One region of the Paenibacillus filicis genome, then DNA from elsewhere that is predicted to be linked to it. Evidence: riboswitches for the same ligand, from Rfam matches in the RefSeq annotation. Region 1 holds a riboswitch; the other holds the start of a gene.
What was found. Region 1 has a riboswitch for cyclic di-GMP ahead of WMW72_RS35080 (PilZ domain-containing protein). Riboswitches for the same ligand answer to the same signal wherever they lie in the genome.
Positions count from the first base shown of each region.

Region 1 (7,910 bases):
CGCTGGAGCAGAACGTATCGACCCGAATATCGTTATCATGGATCTCGATATCGAACTCTTCCATCTCCGGCATGACGCCTACCGTCGAGGTAGAGGTATGAATACGCCCGCCCGATTCCGTCGCCGGAATACGCTGCACGCGATGCGCACCGCTCTCGAACTTCAGCTTGCTGTACGCACCCTTGCCGTTGACCATGAAGATGATCTCCTTGAAGCCGCCGAGATCGTTCATATTCACGTCCAGCACTTCCGTGCGCCAGCCCTGCGTATCCGCAAACTTGGTGTACATCCGGTACAGATCCGCGGCGAATAACGCTGCCTCGTCACCGCCGGCTGCGCCGCGGATTTCCACGATAACGTTCTTGTCATCGTTCGGATCCTTCGGCATCATCAGCACCTTGATACGCTCTTCTAGCGTTTCCTTGCGCTCCGACAGCTCATCGAGCTCCATCTTCACAAGGTCCTTCATCTCGTCGTCCAGCTTTTCGTTCAGCATCGCGCGGGCAGCCTCATACTGCTCCATCACGCTCTTATATTCTATGAACGTATCGTACGTTTCCTGCAGATCAGACTGTTCCTTCGAATACTCCCGAAGCTTCTTGGAATCTCCCGCAACGTCGGGGTCGCACAGAAGCTCGCTCAGCTTCTCATAACGGTCAGCCAATGCTTGTAACCGGTCCAACATATGTCATCCATCCTTTCGTTTCTCACGTTTATCGAATCAAGCGACCGACTTGTCTCCTCTACCCCACCATCGCTGCACAAGCGGCTGCCTGCCCGGCTAAACGTTGAAACGGAAATGCATGACGTCGCCGTCTTGTACAACGTACTCCTTGCCTTCAAGTCTCATCAGGCCCTTTTCCTTGGCCGCATTCATAGAGCCGGAACCGGTAAGAGCCTCATAACCGACAACCTCCGCCCGGATAAAGCCGCGCTCGAAGTCCGTATGAATAACCCCTGCCGCCTGAGGAGCCTTCATCCCCTTGCGGATCGTCCAGGCGCGAACCTCCTGCACGCCGGCCGTAAAATACGTATACAACCCAAGCAGCTTGTAAGCACCACGGATCAAGCGGTTCAAGCCCGACTCCGTCAGACCCAGCTCATCGAGGAACATCTGCTTATCTTCGCCTTCCAGCTCGGCGATTTCCGATTCTACCTTCGCACTGATCGGCACTACCTCTGCGCCTTCCAGTGCTGCATATTCGCGCACCTTCTGCACATAAGGATTACCTTCCGCGTCAGCTACTTCCGCTTCGCTTACATTGGCCGCATACAGCACCGGCTTCATCGTCAGCAGATGCAGATCACGGATCAGCAGCTTCTCATCATCATTCAGCTCGACGCTGCGCGCCGGCTTGTCGTTGTAGAGCGCTTCTTTGATCCTCTCCAGACACTCCACTTCCTGGGCGTACTTCTTGTCGCCGCCCTTCATGTTTTTGCGGGAGCGGTCGATGCGTTTCTCTACCGAATCCACGTCAGCTAGGATCAGCTCGAGATTAATCGTCTCGATGTCGCTGATCGGATCTACCTTGCCCGATACGTGCGTGATGTTCTCGTCCTGGAAGCAGCGCACCACTTGAACGATCGCATCGACCTCGCGGATATGGGCGAGGAACTTGTTCCCGAGCCCTTCTCCCTGGCTTGCGCCTTTGACCAGCCCAGCAATGTCCACGAATTCAAAAGCCGTCGGAACAATGCTCTTCGGCTGAACAATGTCGGCCAGCTTGCCCAGGCGCTCATCTGGCACCTCGACAATACCTACATTCGGATCTATCGTACAAAACGGATAATTGGCGGACTCCGCGCCAGCCTGCGTAATAGCGTTGAACAGCGTAGACTTGCCGACGTTAGGCAAACCGACGATTCCACAAGAAAGACCCATGTATGGACAACTCCTTAATAGACTCAAACACGATATTTCATTCCTGACATTATATTATATCCTAAAACCAGCCGCTGTGTCATCCTCCCCATAGCAAATACCCTCTTTCTGGAGAAAGAAGGCACTTGTTTGTTGGCCGTAGGTTCATGCTATTTAAAAAACCGTCTCGACCTAGTAGACTCCTTCGAGCTGAAGTGCTGTTCGACCTGCTTCTTCAATACAAACGCTCGCAGGGAGTTAGCCTTCTCAAACGGCATATCCATATAGCGGGCTCCATAATAAACGCCTGACTCGCCAGGCTCCGACCGGATGATTTGCAGCTGACAGGATACCTCAAAGCCAAGGTCCAGCTTAACCTCAGCCGTTGTCATCGTATCCAGCTTCAGATTCGATTGCAGGATAAATCCGACTCCGCTCACACTCACATTCCGGATATCCAGCGACAGCTCTTCCTCAAGCTCCTGCTCTTTCCCGTCCTCGTGCCGAATTGCCAGCAATTGCCCGTTATGCTCCACGGCAACCCGGGGATTTTCACGCTTCTCGGCAAATCGTTTCTGATTTTGCGGAGGATTAATGACCATGAGCGCCCCGTGATCCTTGGCAACCACAGTGGAGTGGAACGTATAGACCCCTCCGGGCGAATATACCGTCAGTTTGACAACATCGCCCAGATCGAACGCCTTGTAGTCCGACATCTCAATCTCGACAATATCCCCTTCGGCATAAGTAAGTATTCCCGTTGAAACAAACTCCTTCTTCTCGACGACGGTACGGCTGTTCAGCAGAATGCCGCTGGTGCTGCGGTATGCATCTTGCATGAACTCATAGGAAAGCTTTCCGTTATTGGCGGCTTTGGACATAGCTGCACCGTCCCTCCCTTTTCATTGCTCGCAGACAACGCAAAAAAGCCGTCTTTCGTATGCCGAGATGACAGCCTGTTCACCGGGAGGTACGGTACGTACATTCGGCGGCCAGGCTATCGTAGCCTCCTGGTTGGGGAGGACCTTAGACCCTAAGCTTTGCGTCCCTGCCTTTCGACAGGTTTGCCAGAAACAAACGAATGATATAGACTTTGTGATTACGAACCGTTACTAGGTGTTGGGTATTTATACCTAGTCTATTACCCTTATTATATAAAGTTGCCAACTGGCTGGCAACTTTATTTTCTGTACAGAAATTATTAACAAATCCTCAGATATGTGGATAACTTTTCAAAACCCAAAGATTCTTGCTTGAATTGCCCATTTTATCTACAATGGATAAGTATATCACATTAATTATCCACAACCTTATCCACAGCTTGTGTGTAACGAATATTTGTTCGATTTTATGAATTCCTTGTAAAGAGGTGGCCGTGTTGGAAGGCATTGAGATTCATCAACGATTTATGCGGGCCGCTATGGAGGAAGCACGCAAGGCAGAGGCGCTGCTTGAGGTGCCGATCGGAGCCGTCATCGTACGTAACGGGGAAATCATAGGCAGGGGCCACAATGTGCGGGAAACCGCCAAGGATCCGCTGGGACATGCAGAGCTCCTGGCGATCAGAGAGGCCAGTCAGCATCTGGATGCCTGGCGGCTGCTGGAGTGTACGCTCTATGTGACCCTGGAGCCTTGTCCGATGTGTGCAGGAGCCATTGTCCAATCCCGGATACCGCTCGTCGTCTACGGGACGACAGACCCCAAGGCCGGGTGCGCCGGCACCTTGATGAACCTGCTGCAAGAAGAGCGTTTCAATCACAGGGTCGAGGTTATTCCGAATGTGCTTCAGGAGGAATGCTCCAGTATGCTCACCCAATTTTTCCGCAAGCTGCGGGGGAAAGCATGACGGAGCCACAGTTACCCTGACAGCCAGAAGAACAAAAAAACCCGAGATGCGGCGTTTGTCCGCATCCCGGGTTTTTCTATATCTCCCCTTATTTCTTCTGTGCCTTTCTCAGAAGGAAAAAGCCTCCTCCGATCAACAGTGCAGCAACCACGAAGGTTTGAAAATAATTATGATACCAGTTGATCACCCGGTGAAGGGCCTCTCGTGACAGCCACAGCTGAAGCGCGCTCATTAAGAATTGATCGATCAGATAGTAACCGCCAAGCACAAGCAACCCATATCCGACCCAGCGCTGTCTCTTGGCCAGCCACTCTACCAGCGGAACATCCTCCAGCGGCTCCCGGCCGGAACGGGAGATCTGCTGCAGCGCATCGAAGAAGCTGTAAAACCATAGAATCGGGATAAAAAAGAGAAACAAAGTTAGGCGAAGCGCATCCAGAAAATACACGCTGAACAGGAAGGCAGCCATAAACTGCAGCCCGCGTTTTTGCAGGCCCAGGTACATGTGCCCTGCACCGGGGAATATCGAAAGCACCAGTGCAAGCGTCTTATTCTTCTTGCCGGATTCCCTTCCCTGCTGGAAGTCCTCGAAGAACGTCTGATCGACCAGCCGTTCCCCTCTGGCACTCTTGTTGAGCTGCTGTACGCAGTCGAACATGCTGTACAGCCAGATGATCGGCAGCGCCCCCAGGAGCAGCATGAAGCCTCCCCTGCTGGTAGTGGCCGTCAGAAATGCCGTGATTATCCCAAGACCGAAGAATAAGGCCAGAAAGGCCAAGCCCCGCTGCATCAAGCCAAGATGAAAATGTCCAAGCCCGGGCAGAAAAGAGAGGAAGATCGTGAAATAACGGTCTTTGCCAGGATAAGGAGGGTAGTATTCGCCCTGAGGTGTTCTATAGGGCTCGTAAGGCCCCCCTGGACCACTTGGTCTCTCCCGCCCAGTTACATGCTCATCTGTATACGGAGGGCCTGAAGGGCCGTATCCCCGGTTCCATGAAGCCGGATCTCCGTACCCCGGATATGGCGAAGACAAGCGATTCAACGATCGTACCACATCGAAGATATTAACTAGCCAGACCAGGAAGCCGAAGGCCGCAACGACCAGTCCATACTCGATCTCGCGCGAGAACCCCAAAAGCAGGGATAGTAAGAAAGCTCCACCGAATACGACGCCGAATATCAACCCTCTCAACGTGCGGCCTATATACAAATGTCCAAATCCGGGAATCAACGACAGTAAAAAAGCAACGGTAGGGCTTTTGAAGTTATTCATCCCGTTTCCCTCTTCTTTCTTCTTGTTTCGGCTTAGGCTGCAGTGCGGCGATTAGTCCTACGGTTTGCTCCATCAGTTGTTCGGACCAGGAGGGAGGGTGCTGTTTCATCCAGTCTGAAGCATTGGCATCCCAAGCACTTGCCTGCTGCGTGAAGATCTGGAACACCCCGGAGCCCATCAGGATCAAGGTGATGGCCGCGGCGACCGTGTAGTGAAAGACCGGGTGGCGCATCCAGCTTCGCCGCTTGTCAGAGCAACCTTTCGCCTCCTTGGAGGAGGAGATAGATGCCTGAGCGGTCTGCTCCGCCCAGTGAAGCATAGCCGTTTCAGCAAATACATCCATATCGGGCACAGGCAAGCTTTCGGACATTTGCTCTACACAACGGAGATACACGTCCAGACATGCGTCGCAAGTCAGCAGGTGATGGTCACAGCGTTCGCGATCGTCCGGACCTAGCCTGTCCTCTGTGTACAGCCTCCATACGTTTTCCGGCATATGTGTCATTCCCGATCCTCCTCCTCCCAGGCTTTGCGTAAATATTGCTTAGCTCGATATAACTTGGACTCCACCGTCTTCAAAGCAATTCGTTGTTCCTCGGCGATTTGCTGGTAGGACTTCTCCTCCATGTAAAAAGCGTAGACAACCTGTCTGTAATGCTCCGGCAATTGGTTCACGTAATCGCGTATCAGGTCCCGCTTCTCACGCGCCAGCACAGCTTCTTCCACCGGCTGACTGAACGTAGCTGCAACCTGCTCCAGCTCTCCCCATTCTGCCGTAAGCTGCTCCTTCTTCCGATCCTTCGATCTTTTATAATCGATCGCTTTATTAACGGCAATTCTTGTGATCCAAGATTTAAAGCCCTGGTACCGGTATTGAGGGAGAGACGCGAAGATATTCATCAGCGCTTCCTGTGTGACGTCTTCAGCATCCTTAGCTGAATGAAGCACGCCGTACACCGCCTGGTACAAATAACGCCCATACCGGTTGACAAGCTCGCTAAACGCATCCCGGTCTCCGGCTACCATGCGCGCAATCCAAGCTTCCTCCGTAATCGTCTCCCCCTCCTTTCCTACTGGCATAGACGTAGGCAACCCCGACAAACCCTGCACAAGCGAAGAAAAAATGAGTAGAACTTTATTCCATACACACGGTATGGTATAATGACGTTGATTTGTTTCCGTAGCTCAACAGGATAGAGCAGTCCTCTCCTAAAGGACAGATAGAGGTTCGAGTCCTCTCGGGGACGTCACAGATACACCGAAAGAGCCTGCACACGATGAAGATCGTGAAGCAGGCTCTTTGTCATATCCGCCTGTGCTCCTGCAGAGTCAGACTTCCTCCGTCAGCACCCAAGGGCCATCCGCCGTAATCGCGACGGTATGCTCGAATTGGGCGGATAAGCTGCCGTCCACGGTGCGAGCCGTCCAGCCATCGAAGTCAATGAACATATCCAGCTTCCCCGCATTAATCATCGGCTCAATCGTGAACACCATGCCTTCCTGCAAGCGGAAGCCGCGACCCGGCTTGCCTGCATGGGCGAAGGACGGCTCTTCATGCATCGATCGGCCGATACCGTGCGCATTCAGATCCCGAACGACAGAGAAGCCTGCTTGTTCGGCATGACGCTGAATGACGCTGACTACATCTCCGATGCGATTGCCCGCTACAGCCTGCGGGATAGCGAGCTCCAGACACTCCCTAGTCACCTGGACCAGCCGTTCCGCCTCTGGGGAAATGTTCCCTACTGCATACGTCTGGCACGTATCCGCACACCAGCCGTTATAGCGGCAGACGATATCCATCTTCACAATGTCGCCATCTTGAAGCGGCTTATGGTCAGGGAATCCATGTGCGATAACATCATTGACAGACGCACAGGTAGCTGCAGGGAAACCCTGAAAGCCCTTGGTTACCTGCTCGGCACCATGACGGGTAATGAAGGCCTCGGCGAAATCATTGATTTGCATGGTTGTGATGCCCGGCTTGATCATCTTGGCGATTTCCTTGTGGCAGCGGGCAAGAATAAGTCCAGCTTCCCGCATCCTTTGTATTTCTTCTTTGGTTTTGAGAATGATCATTCTTTCTTTCCTCCTTGCGGCATGCCCTGCTTTCATTGTACGCGTTTCGACTGAAATTGCCCACTGTTTCATAAAACGCTAAATATTCCGACAAAATGCTAAAAAATTGCTTAGAAAAGTCCGAGTCCGTTCTCATTTTTCAACGTGCATGGTAGAATAAGGGGTATCGTGAAAATATAAATCCGAGGTGGACATGGATGCCGGCAACCGCTTATTATATCGTCTACGACGAGTTTTCGATCTCCATTTGCACGTTGCTTGATGATGTTTTTGATGCAATTTCGACCGGAGCTTTGTTGTACGGATACACCGACAACGAGACGATGGCGCAAGAAATGCTCAACGAATGTTTCCAGCTAGTGGAAAAGAAGAACTAAGCCGCCAGCTCCTACTCCTCTGATTCTTACCTCTGCAAGTGGCGATTCTACAATAAACAGCCTCCTACCCTTCGGTAAGAGGCTGATGGTTCTGAGCATCGATCGGTCGGTTAGCCTTCTCCATTATTGTGACGGCTATGGTTTGCATTTTTTACACGCTTGGACCCCGGCTTCGGGCCTGTCCGCTGGCGCTGTTCATCCTGATTTTGCTGACCGCTCGGGGGATTAACCGGCTGTGGAATATCTTTGGGCATAAGTAATGGCCTCCTTAATTCAGAAGATGTGAAGATTCAGTTATTCTTTATCCATCAGTTCCGATGGATGAGCATGCTTCTTGTTATGATTCAGCGCATCCTGATGCCGACGGTCATTGGTCTGCTGCTGAAGCTGCTGGGCATGATGGCCGCCCACGACCGTCTGATCCAGATCCTCCACCACATTTTGCAGGTTTTTGTCGGCTCCGTTTTCGTTCCT
Region 1 is NZ_JBBPCC010000044.1:6,918-14,827, reverse strand. It holds gene prfA (peptide chain release factor 1) at 1-685, opposite strand, end outside; gene ychF (redox-regulated ATPase YchF) at 782-1,882, opposite strand; gene WMW72_RS35080 (PilZ domain-containing protein) at 2,032-2,742, opposite strand; cyclic di-GMP riboswitch class I at 2,846-2,940, opposite strand; gene tadA (tRNA adenosine(34) deaminase TadA) at 3,240-3,707, shown strand; gene WMW72_RS35070 (hypothetical protein) at 3,796-4,980, opposite strand; gene WMW72_RS35065 (hypothetical protein) at 4,973-5,485, opposite strand; gene WMW72_RS35060 (RNA polymerase sigma factor) at 5,482-6,060, opposite strand; tRNA gene WMW72_RS35055 (tRNA-Arg) at 6,155-6,227, shown strand; gene map (type I methionyl aminopeptidase) at 6,310-7,059, opposite strand; gene WMW72_RS35045 (hypothetical protein) at 7,257-7,436, shown strand; gene WMW72_RS35040 (small acid-soluble spore protein P) at 7,547-7,690, opposite strand; gene WMW72_RS35035 (hypothetical protein) at 7,731-7,910, opposite strand, start outside.

Region 2 (7,910 bases), on a different contig from region 1:
AGCTTCCAGATCAAGTATAAGGGCGAGGTGCAGGCGGGAACGCCTAAGAGTACGGACGGGCCCGTATACACCAATGATTTGTACATCACCACGGCCGACCCGGCGGCGCAGTTCTGGCATAACGGCGATCAGGTGCATCATGACCCGAACACGTTCGTCGAATGGAAGACGCATAATAACCCGATCAAGGATACGGCATACGGATTCGATCCGACACCGGGCGTGGATGAATATTTCGTGCATGCATCGGCCGTCGTGCCGGTGAAGAAGGCGACAGTCGTTCAATCCACCAAGTGGAATCGTGGGGACTTGGCTCCGATCAAGATCGACGAGCAGGACGGTAGCTTCACAGGGGCTCCAGCCGTGTCCGACCAGCCGTTCGATACGAGCGATCAGCCGCAGTATACGGAATTTCCTTATTACAGCGTGACGTATGAAGGCGGCACGGCGGATTACAAGCTGGTCATCCGCAATAGCGGGAATACCAAGCTGGGGAAAATTAGCGTGCTGGACATTCTTCCTCATGTAGGGGATAAGGCGGTAAGAACAGATTGGGGAGCAGGGTCTGATTATGAGCTGAGAGGCTCGCAGTGGCGGCCGAACTTGGCGGAGGTGCTGGGTTCAGGTGCCCATAGCTACTCTTACACGACGACGGAAACCGGCGCCAAGACGGTGACGTTCAATCTCGAAACGTACTACAGCAAGTCCGTGGACCAGACCCAGACGGTCCGGTTCGATCAATTGGATAACGGCAGCACGGTCAAGCCGGGATGGATCTCTCAGAGGCATTTCAATAGCGATGATCTGACCGACATCCACTCCTTGTATTTCGAGATTACGAATATCAATGGAGGAACGGGACTGGCGGCAGGCGAGTACATCGTGCTGGATTGGAAAATGGACGCTCCGGTTGGCGCTCCGACCGATGCGATTGCCTGGAATTCCTTCGCCATTCAGGCGACGGAGGTTGGAACGAACGGTAACGACGAAGGCAGCAAGATGCTCCCGACCGCGCCGAATAAGGTGGGCTTTATCATCGACCCGGCTAGGACGAACGTGCCGCTCGGGGAGATCGGGGACTTCGTCTGGTTCGATAGCGACCGCGACGGTACGCAGAACGAGGAATATCCGAACGACAACGGACAGAAGGCAGGCATCAATGGCATTACGGTCAATCTGTACCGAGCTGGCGACACAGCCCCTTACCGCTCGAGTAAAACAGGTTATGATGTGAATGGTAATCCCGGATACTATTTGTTTCAGGGACTGGATGCAGGCGATTATTATGTAGAGTTTGTATTGCCGGCGCATTATGAGCCGACAGTTGCCAATGCGCTGGGTGCAGACCCAACCCATGTCCAGAATAAGGATTCGAACTATGTGGTGAAGGGCACTTCTGTAGGCGGGTATACGCCTTACCGTACGGACAAGATTACCTTGCCTGTGGCAGGTAAGAACCGTACCATCGATCTCGGTCTGGTCGAGGGAGGAGCCGGAGCCGGGTATCCGAAGGCGACGGTGAGCAAGAAGCTCGAGAGTGTGGAGCAAGGCAGTGCAGTCGCTGCTCCGACGCAGGATTATGTCGTAACAGGCAACAAGGTGCGTTACAGCATAAGCTTCACCAACAACTCATCGGTGATCTTGCATAATATCAGGTTGACGGATGAGCTGGACCGCGGTCAGTCGGGCTTTGCTTTTACGAAGCTAACTTACGACGGTCTGGATATCCCGCTTAACGGCAACAGCCATAGCCGGCCGGATATCATCACCGGACTCGACAATTCAGGTACGAAACCGTCGGTTATAGTCAAAAGTCTGGAGCCCGGCAAGACGATCCGGCTCGCCGGCGAATATATGGTAACCGGTGCGGATATCGATCTGACCGACCTGAAGAACAAGGCGACCGTGTACTACAATGAATCGCCTGAACCATGGACGGACGAGGCGAAGATCCCGACGGCCGGACTCGATGTCAAGAAAAAGAGCAGTGCACTGTCGGTGTGGCAAGCTGGTACTTGGATCGACTATATCGTGACGATTACCAACACGGGAAGCCGCGATCTGCACAATCTGGTGATCACGGACTCCAAAGTAACGGGACTGGCTCCAATTGCACTGCTGAAGTCCGGGGAATCCAAGGAAATCACGTATACGTATCAGGTGAAGGCTGCAGATCTAAGTAGCTCCAGGCTGATCAATACGGTAACGGTGAAGCCGGACGAGACGCCTGTCGGCACGACCTCGCATGAGTTGCCGGTCATTACGGCTCCGCGAGGCTCCATCGGAGACTACGTATGGCTGGACCGCAATGAGGATGGCGTTCAGGATGCAGGAGAGACGGGCATCAACGGCATTACCGTCAAGCTGTACGACTCTCTAACCGGCTCGTCGCTGGCACAGACGGTAACGCGAGACAAGGATGGCAAGCCCGGCTACTACCTGTTCCAGGGATTGCCGGCTGGAACGTACTACGTGCAATTTGTCATCCCCGCCGATTATAGCGTGACGAAGACGAATGCGACGGGCGAAGCGCAGGATTCCAATAAGACCGATGCTTCTGGCTTCACCGAAGCGATCGTGATTGGACCGTCCAAGTGGGACGATCTTACGATTGATCTGGGTCTGGTGCCTCGTGGAGAAATCGGCAATTACGTCTGGCTGGACCACAACCGGGACGGCATTCAGAATGACGGGGATTCCCGCGGTGTGAACGGCGTTGAAGTTCGGCTGTACAAAGACAGCACCTCCGGCACTCCGGTGGCGGTCACGACTACGGCCAATGACGCTCAGGGCCGTCCGGGCTACTACCTCTTCGACGATCTGCTCGCAGGGGACTACTATGTGCAATTTGTCATCCCGGCCGATTATACGAAGACTCGCGAAGCGCAAGGTACGGACAAGGGCCTTGATTCGAATGTGACGGATATCGATGGCTTTACCGGCAAAATCTCGATCGGCGAGACGGCCGGCTGGGTCGATCATAGCATCGATCTGGGCTTGGTAGCGAAGGGAGCCATCGGCAACTACGTATGGCTGGATGCGAACGGCAACGGAGCGCAGGACGAAGCGGCTGCTCTGGGCAGAAACGGCGTCACGGTGAAGCTGTATGACAAGGATAAGCAGTTGATCACGCAAACCGTAACGGCCAATGACAGCGCTGGCCGTCCAGGTTATTACCTGTTCGATCAGTTGCTAGGCGGTGACTACTACGTCCAGTTCATACTTCCGGGAGGCTACATCGCTACCCGCGAGGAAGCGCCTGGCGTGCCACGAGATCTGGATTCCAATAAACGGATCGGCGGCTACACCGAGAAGATTACGATCGGCGATGCTACCGTATGGGAAGATCTGACCATCGATCTCGGGCTGGTCGAAGAGCCTTCCAGCGGTGGACCTTCCGGTCCTGTGAACCCTGGGACGCCTGTCACTCCGGAGAAGCCTGCCACCCCGGATAAGCCTGTGACTCCAGGTAAGCCAGAAACACCAGGCAATCCAGGAACTCCTGGTTCACCTGGAACGCCTGTAACTCCGGGGACACCTGAGCCTCCGGCGAAGCCGGGGCCTGTCCAGGAGATCGTGACCGATGAAGGCACGCCGACAGGTGGAGCCGTCAAGGTACCGCCAGGTGGCAAGCCGTCGGTAGGCCAACCGCCGGGGCATGGACAAGTCACGATCGACGAGGATGGCAAATGGGTGTATACGCCTGAGCCGGGATATACCGGCAAGGACGAATTCAGCATTGTCGTTACGGATGAGAACGGCAACGAAGAAGAAGTATTCTTCGACATCGATGTCGAGAAAATTCCTTTGGACGGCTTAGGGAAAGAAGCGGGTCAAGGACAACTGCCTGATGTAGCGGCGTTGCCTAAGACCGGGGAAGACAGTCATCTGCTGCTGCAGCTGACAGGTCTTGGTTTGTTTATGCTGGGAGCGGCGCTGAGGAAACGGCGCTCCTCCAAGCGGGTATAGGAGAACACAGGGCTGTCGGTACAACGGCAGCCTTGGCTTTCTCTGAACAAACGAAAGCGTAAGGAGCCGAATGATGAAGGGATTGGCTTATGTACTGATGGTTGCGGGGATTGTTGTCGTCCTGCTGCCCAAGGCGATGGAATGGCATGCTGATTACCTGGAAAGACAGCTGCTGAAGTCCACGGAGCAAAGCTTTGCGGCAGCAGGTGGCAAGTCTGCATACACAGACGCCGATTCGGACAGACGGACGGTTGAGGAATATGCGCGCCTGTCAGGCTTGTTCAGCCAAGGGACGGAGGATGAAACCAATCTCTCCGAGTTGCATACGCCTGAAGCGGGCGTGCAGCCCTCAGAGGCTTCGGATACCGTATCGAATACAGCATCTCTGACTGCCGAGACGGCCATTGCTGTGCTGTCAATCGAGAAGATCAAGCTGAGGCTTCCCGTGCTGGAAGGAGCTACACAGGACAACATGAAGTTCGCTGCGGCTCATATGAAGGAGACCTCGCCGCTTGGCGAGCCAGGCAATGCGGCGATCGCCGCCCACCGGGTCCGTACCAAGGGACGTCTGTTCAACCGGCTCGACGAGCTGAAGATCGGCGATGAAATCATCGTGGAGACGAAGGACCGCAAGCTGACCTATACCGTATACAAGACGCTGATTGTGAAGCCTACGGATACGTCGGTACTGAGGAGAAGCGACAAGGAAAGTGTGCTTACACTGATTACCTGCGAGCCGATTGTCGATCCTACACACCGGCTTATTGTGCAGGCTAGACGAAGCTAATACGAAGGGCCTGGGGAAATAGGTATTTTTCACTAAGATTGGGCTTGTATTTTACGGAAAATATGATACTCTCAAATTAAGCAATACACGATAAACGGCAAACCTGTCGAAAGATAGGGACGCAAAGCTAAAGGGCCTACCCTCCGTTAGGAGCACGGCAGCCAGTTACCGAATGGATTGTTTTTTTGTATTCATAGAGCTTAGCACCGATAAATGGCAAACCTGCCCGAAAGGCAGGGACGCAAAGCTAAAGGGCCTACCCTTCGTGAGAAGTATGGCAGCCAGCTACCGAAGGGAGTTATATGTATGCGTAAGTGGACGGCATTGTTCATTGCTGTATGTATGTTTGTGCTCTACCTGCCGGCCGCAGCACTAGCCGCCAAGCCGGATTCGAGCTCGTGGCTGGATCTGAAGAACCTGAATCAGGGTGTCATTGGGATTGCCTATGAATCGGGAACCAAAGCGACAAAGCTGATGGTCACCAAAGACGGAGTGAACTACACGTACAACCTGGCTGCTGCAGGGAAGGAAGAGTTTTTCCCGCTTCAGTTGGGTAACGGGGCGTACACACTCTCCATTCTAGAGCGGGTAACAGACAACCGCTACAAATCGGTATACAACGATTCGGTAGACCTTCAAGTGAAGGATGCAGCTGGCGTGTACCTGAACTCTATTCAAAATATCAATTATAATGAAGCGGAAGCTGTGGTTGAAAAAGCCCGTGAGCTGACTCAGAATAAGAAGACCGATCAAGAAAAGGTAAAGGCCATCTACGATTATATCGTGAACACGGTCACCTACGATTTCAATCTCGCTGCTAATGTACAGACCGGTTACATCCCCGACCTTGACAGCGTGCTGACTTCAGGCAAAGGTATCTGTTACGATTACGCTTCCTTGTTCGCAGCCATGAATCGCAGCGTGGGCGTGCCGACTAAGCTGCTGATGGGATCGTCGGAGCATGTGAAGGAATATCATGCGTGGAATGAAGTGTACCTGGACGGGAAGTGGCAGACGGTCGATACGACTGTGGATGCAGGGACCGGCAGCCAAACGCTCGTGAAAAACGCAGCCGAGTATAAGGCGGCTAAGGTGTATTAGCCTCTCTTGCTGTTCGTTATAATGAACGAAAGTCCAGGCCCAGTGCTCTTGTTGAGCATTGGGCTTTTTTCCGGCTGATGCACAGTCTGATAGATATGGAGGAAATGGCGGTAGAAGCAGCGAAAGTAAGTAAAGTATCTTCATTCAGAGAAGCGGAATCAGGAGGGAGTTAACAGCATGGAACCTATCCGCACAGGAATTGGCGCGACGAATGAGCACGCGCTTCGGGTGATTGACAGCTACCGGCATTGGACCGGCCGCAGGCTGGTGGAGGAGGGAGAAGCAGGAACCGCAGCAGACCGCTTATTCCAGGCTCCGCTCTACATCCTGTCCCATGGCATGGAAGAAGATCCGGTATTGAACTTCGGCAGCAGGCTGGCCTTGGAGTTGTGGGAGATGGACTGGCAGACGTTCATCCGGATGCCCTCCCGGCTGACGGCAGAGCCCATGGAGCGGGATGCCCGGGAGGCGTTCATGCGCGCGGTGAGGGAGCAGGGCTTCGTTAGCGACTACACCGGCGTACGCATATCCGGCAGTGGTCGTCGCTTTATGATCGCCGAGGCAACGGTTTGGAACGTCTTGGATGAAGCAGGCATCCGCTGCGGCCAGGCTGCCATGTTCTCCCGCTATCTGGATCTCGGATAAACACGTTACCGTCATACAAAAAAAGCGCACGGTCCAGCTTCCTCACGGTCGCTGGATCATGCGCTTTTTCTCTCAGAAGAGATCTTGCTTAGCTTTTCGGCTTGCTGACCGGGACGCCCTTACTGAAATACTCCTCCAGCGTCACGCCTTGCTTGACGATGTCCTTGGCCAGGTCTACGCCGACATAACGCAGATGCCAGGGCTCATACTGGTAACCGGTAATGTCTTCTTTGCCCTTGAGGTAACGGATGATGAACCCGTATTCGTGGGCATGCTCAGCCAGCCACTTGGCTTCCTTCGTTGCACCGAAGCAGTCTTGCGCCGGACATTTGCCGTTCGCGCCGGCCACATCGATGGCAAGTCCGGTTTCATGCTCGCTTTGACCGGGCTTGGCACTGAACTTATTGGCTTCTTGCTCACCATGCTGCTTGACATAGCTATTGTATAAGGTGGTTTGAGTCGCATTGGAACGGAAAGCCGATACCCCGGCGAGCGGGAGTTTATCATCCTTGGCAGCCTTGAAAAGCTTCTCCAGTGCTGCCGCCGCTTCTTTGCGCATCTTGCGCTTTTCTATTTTTTCCTTGAACGTAAAGGGCACATCGGGATCAACGAGATCATCAGGCTTATAGTTATCTGGCAGCTTGTTGGATTTATTGACGATCACCGCGATATCTGCAGGCTTGGCGATGACTTGAACCGATCCGTCTTTGGGCTTGTCTGCGCCTTCTGAAGCGGGCTTGCGGGTTGTATCGCCTGGCTTGGCTGCAGAGTCCCCAGATTTTTTACCCGGGTCTGCTGTTCCGCCGGAGTTCGCAGAAGGCTTGGACGTATTAGTAGCTCCGAGATTAACGGTTCCCCCTCCGGAAGCAGGCTGCTGAGGAGGAGAATCCGTTGTCTTGGTATTTGAATCTGCCTGCTTCTGGCCAGAGTCTGTATTGCTGCTTGGTGTCTCACTCTGAGATGCAGGGGGCGCTGCAGAGTCCACGGGGGTCTTGGAGGTGCAGGCGGTTGCCAAGACCAACGCGCAGGCGAGCACGGCAAGGCTCAGCGGGGCTTTGTATGAATTCCACATGAAGTTTGTTCCTTTCTGCTATAGAAAATATAACTGCACCCTAATAGACGCTCCCCAGCTTCCTAAAGTTCCAAGTTTGGTTCAGAAACCTTTTATACGAGATAGGCGGCCTGTTCCCTTGCTCGCTGATATAAGATTATTCCAGTTTAAAGCCGCGGGCTTCCAGAAAGGTTTTCACATGGGCCCGGACCGGCTTCTGATACTTATCGGCAATTCCACGCGACCAGGTCGTTACCGTTTGTCCTTGGGTACGCTCGAGGTAATATTGGTGGATAGTACGATCATATTCATCGATGCCTTGCTGCATCGTTGTTTCCTCATACGCATTCCAGTGAA
Region 2 is NZ_JBBPCC010000037.1:32,058-39,967, reverse strand. It holds gene WMW72_RS33910 (SdrD B-like domain-containing protein) at 1-3,969, shown strand, start outside; gene WMW72_RS33905 (class D sortase) at 4,040-4,756, shown strand; cyclic di-GMP riboswitch class I at 4,843-4,929, shown strand; cyclic di-GMP riboswitch class I at 4,962-5,049, shown strand; gene WMW72_RS33900 (transglutaminase-like domain-containing protein) at 5,063-5,857, shown strand; gene WMW72_RS33895 (MEKHLA domain-containing protein) at 6,035-6,502, shown strand; gene WMW72_RS33890 (D-alanyl-D-alanine carboxypeptidase family protein) at 6,591-7,574, opposite strand; gene nfsA (oxygen-insensitive NADPH nitroreductase) at 7,711-7,910, opposite strand, start outside.
Region 2: linked by a shared signal. The riboswitch ahead of WMW72_RS33900 (transglutaminase-like domain-containing protein) and the one ahead of WMW72_RS35080 (PilZ domain-containing protein) in region 1 are both predicted to bind cyclic di-GMP.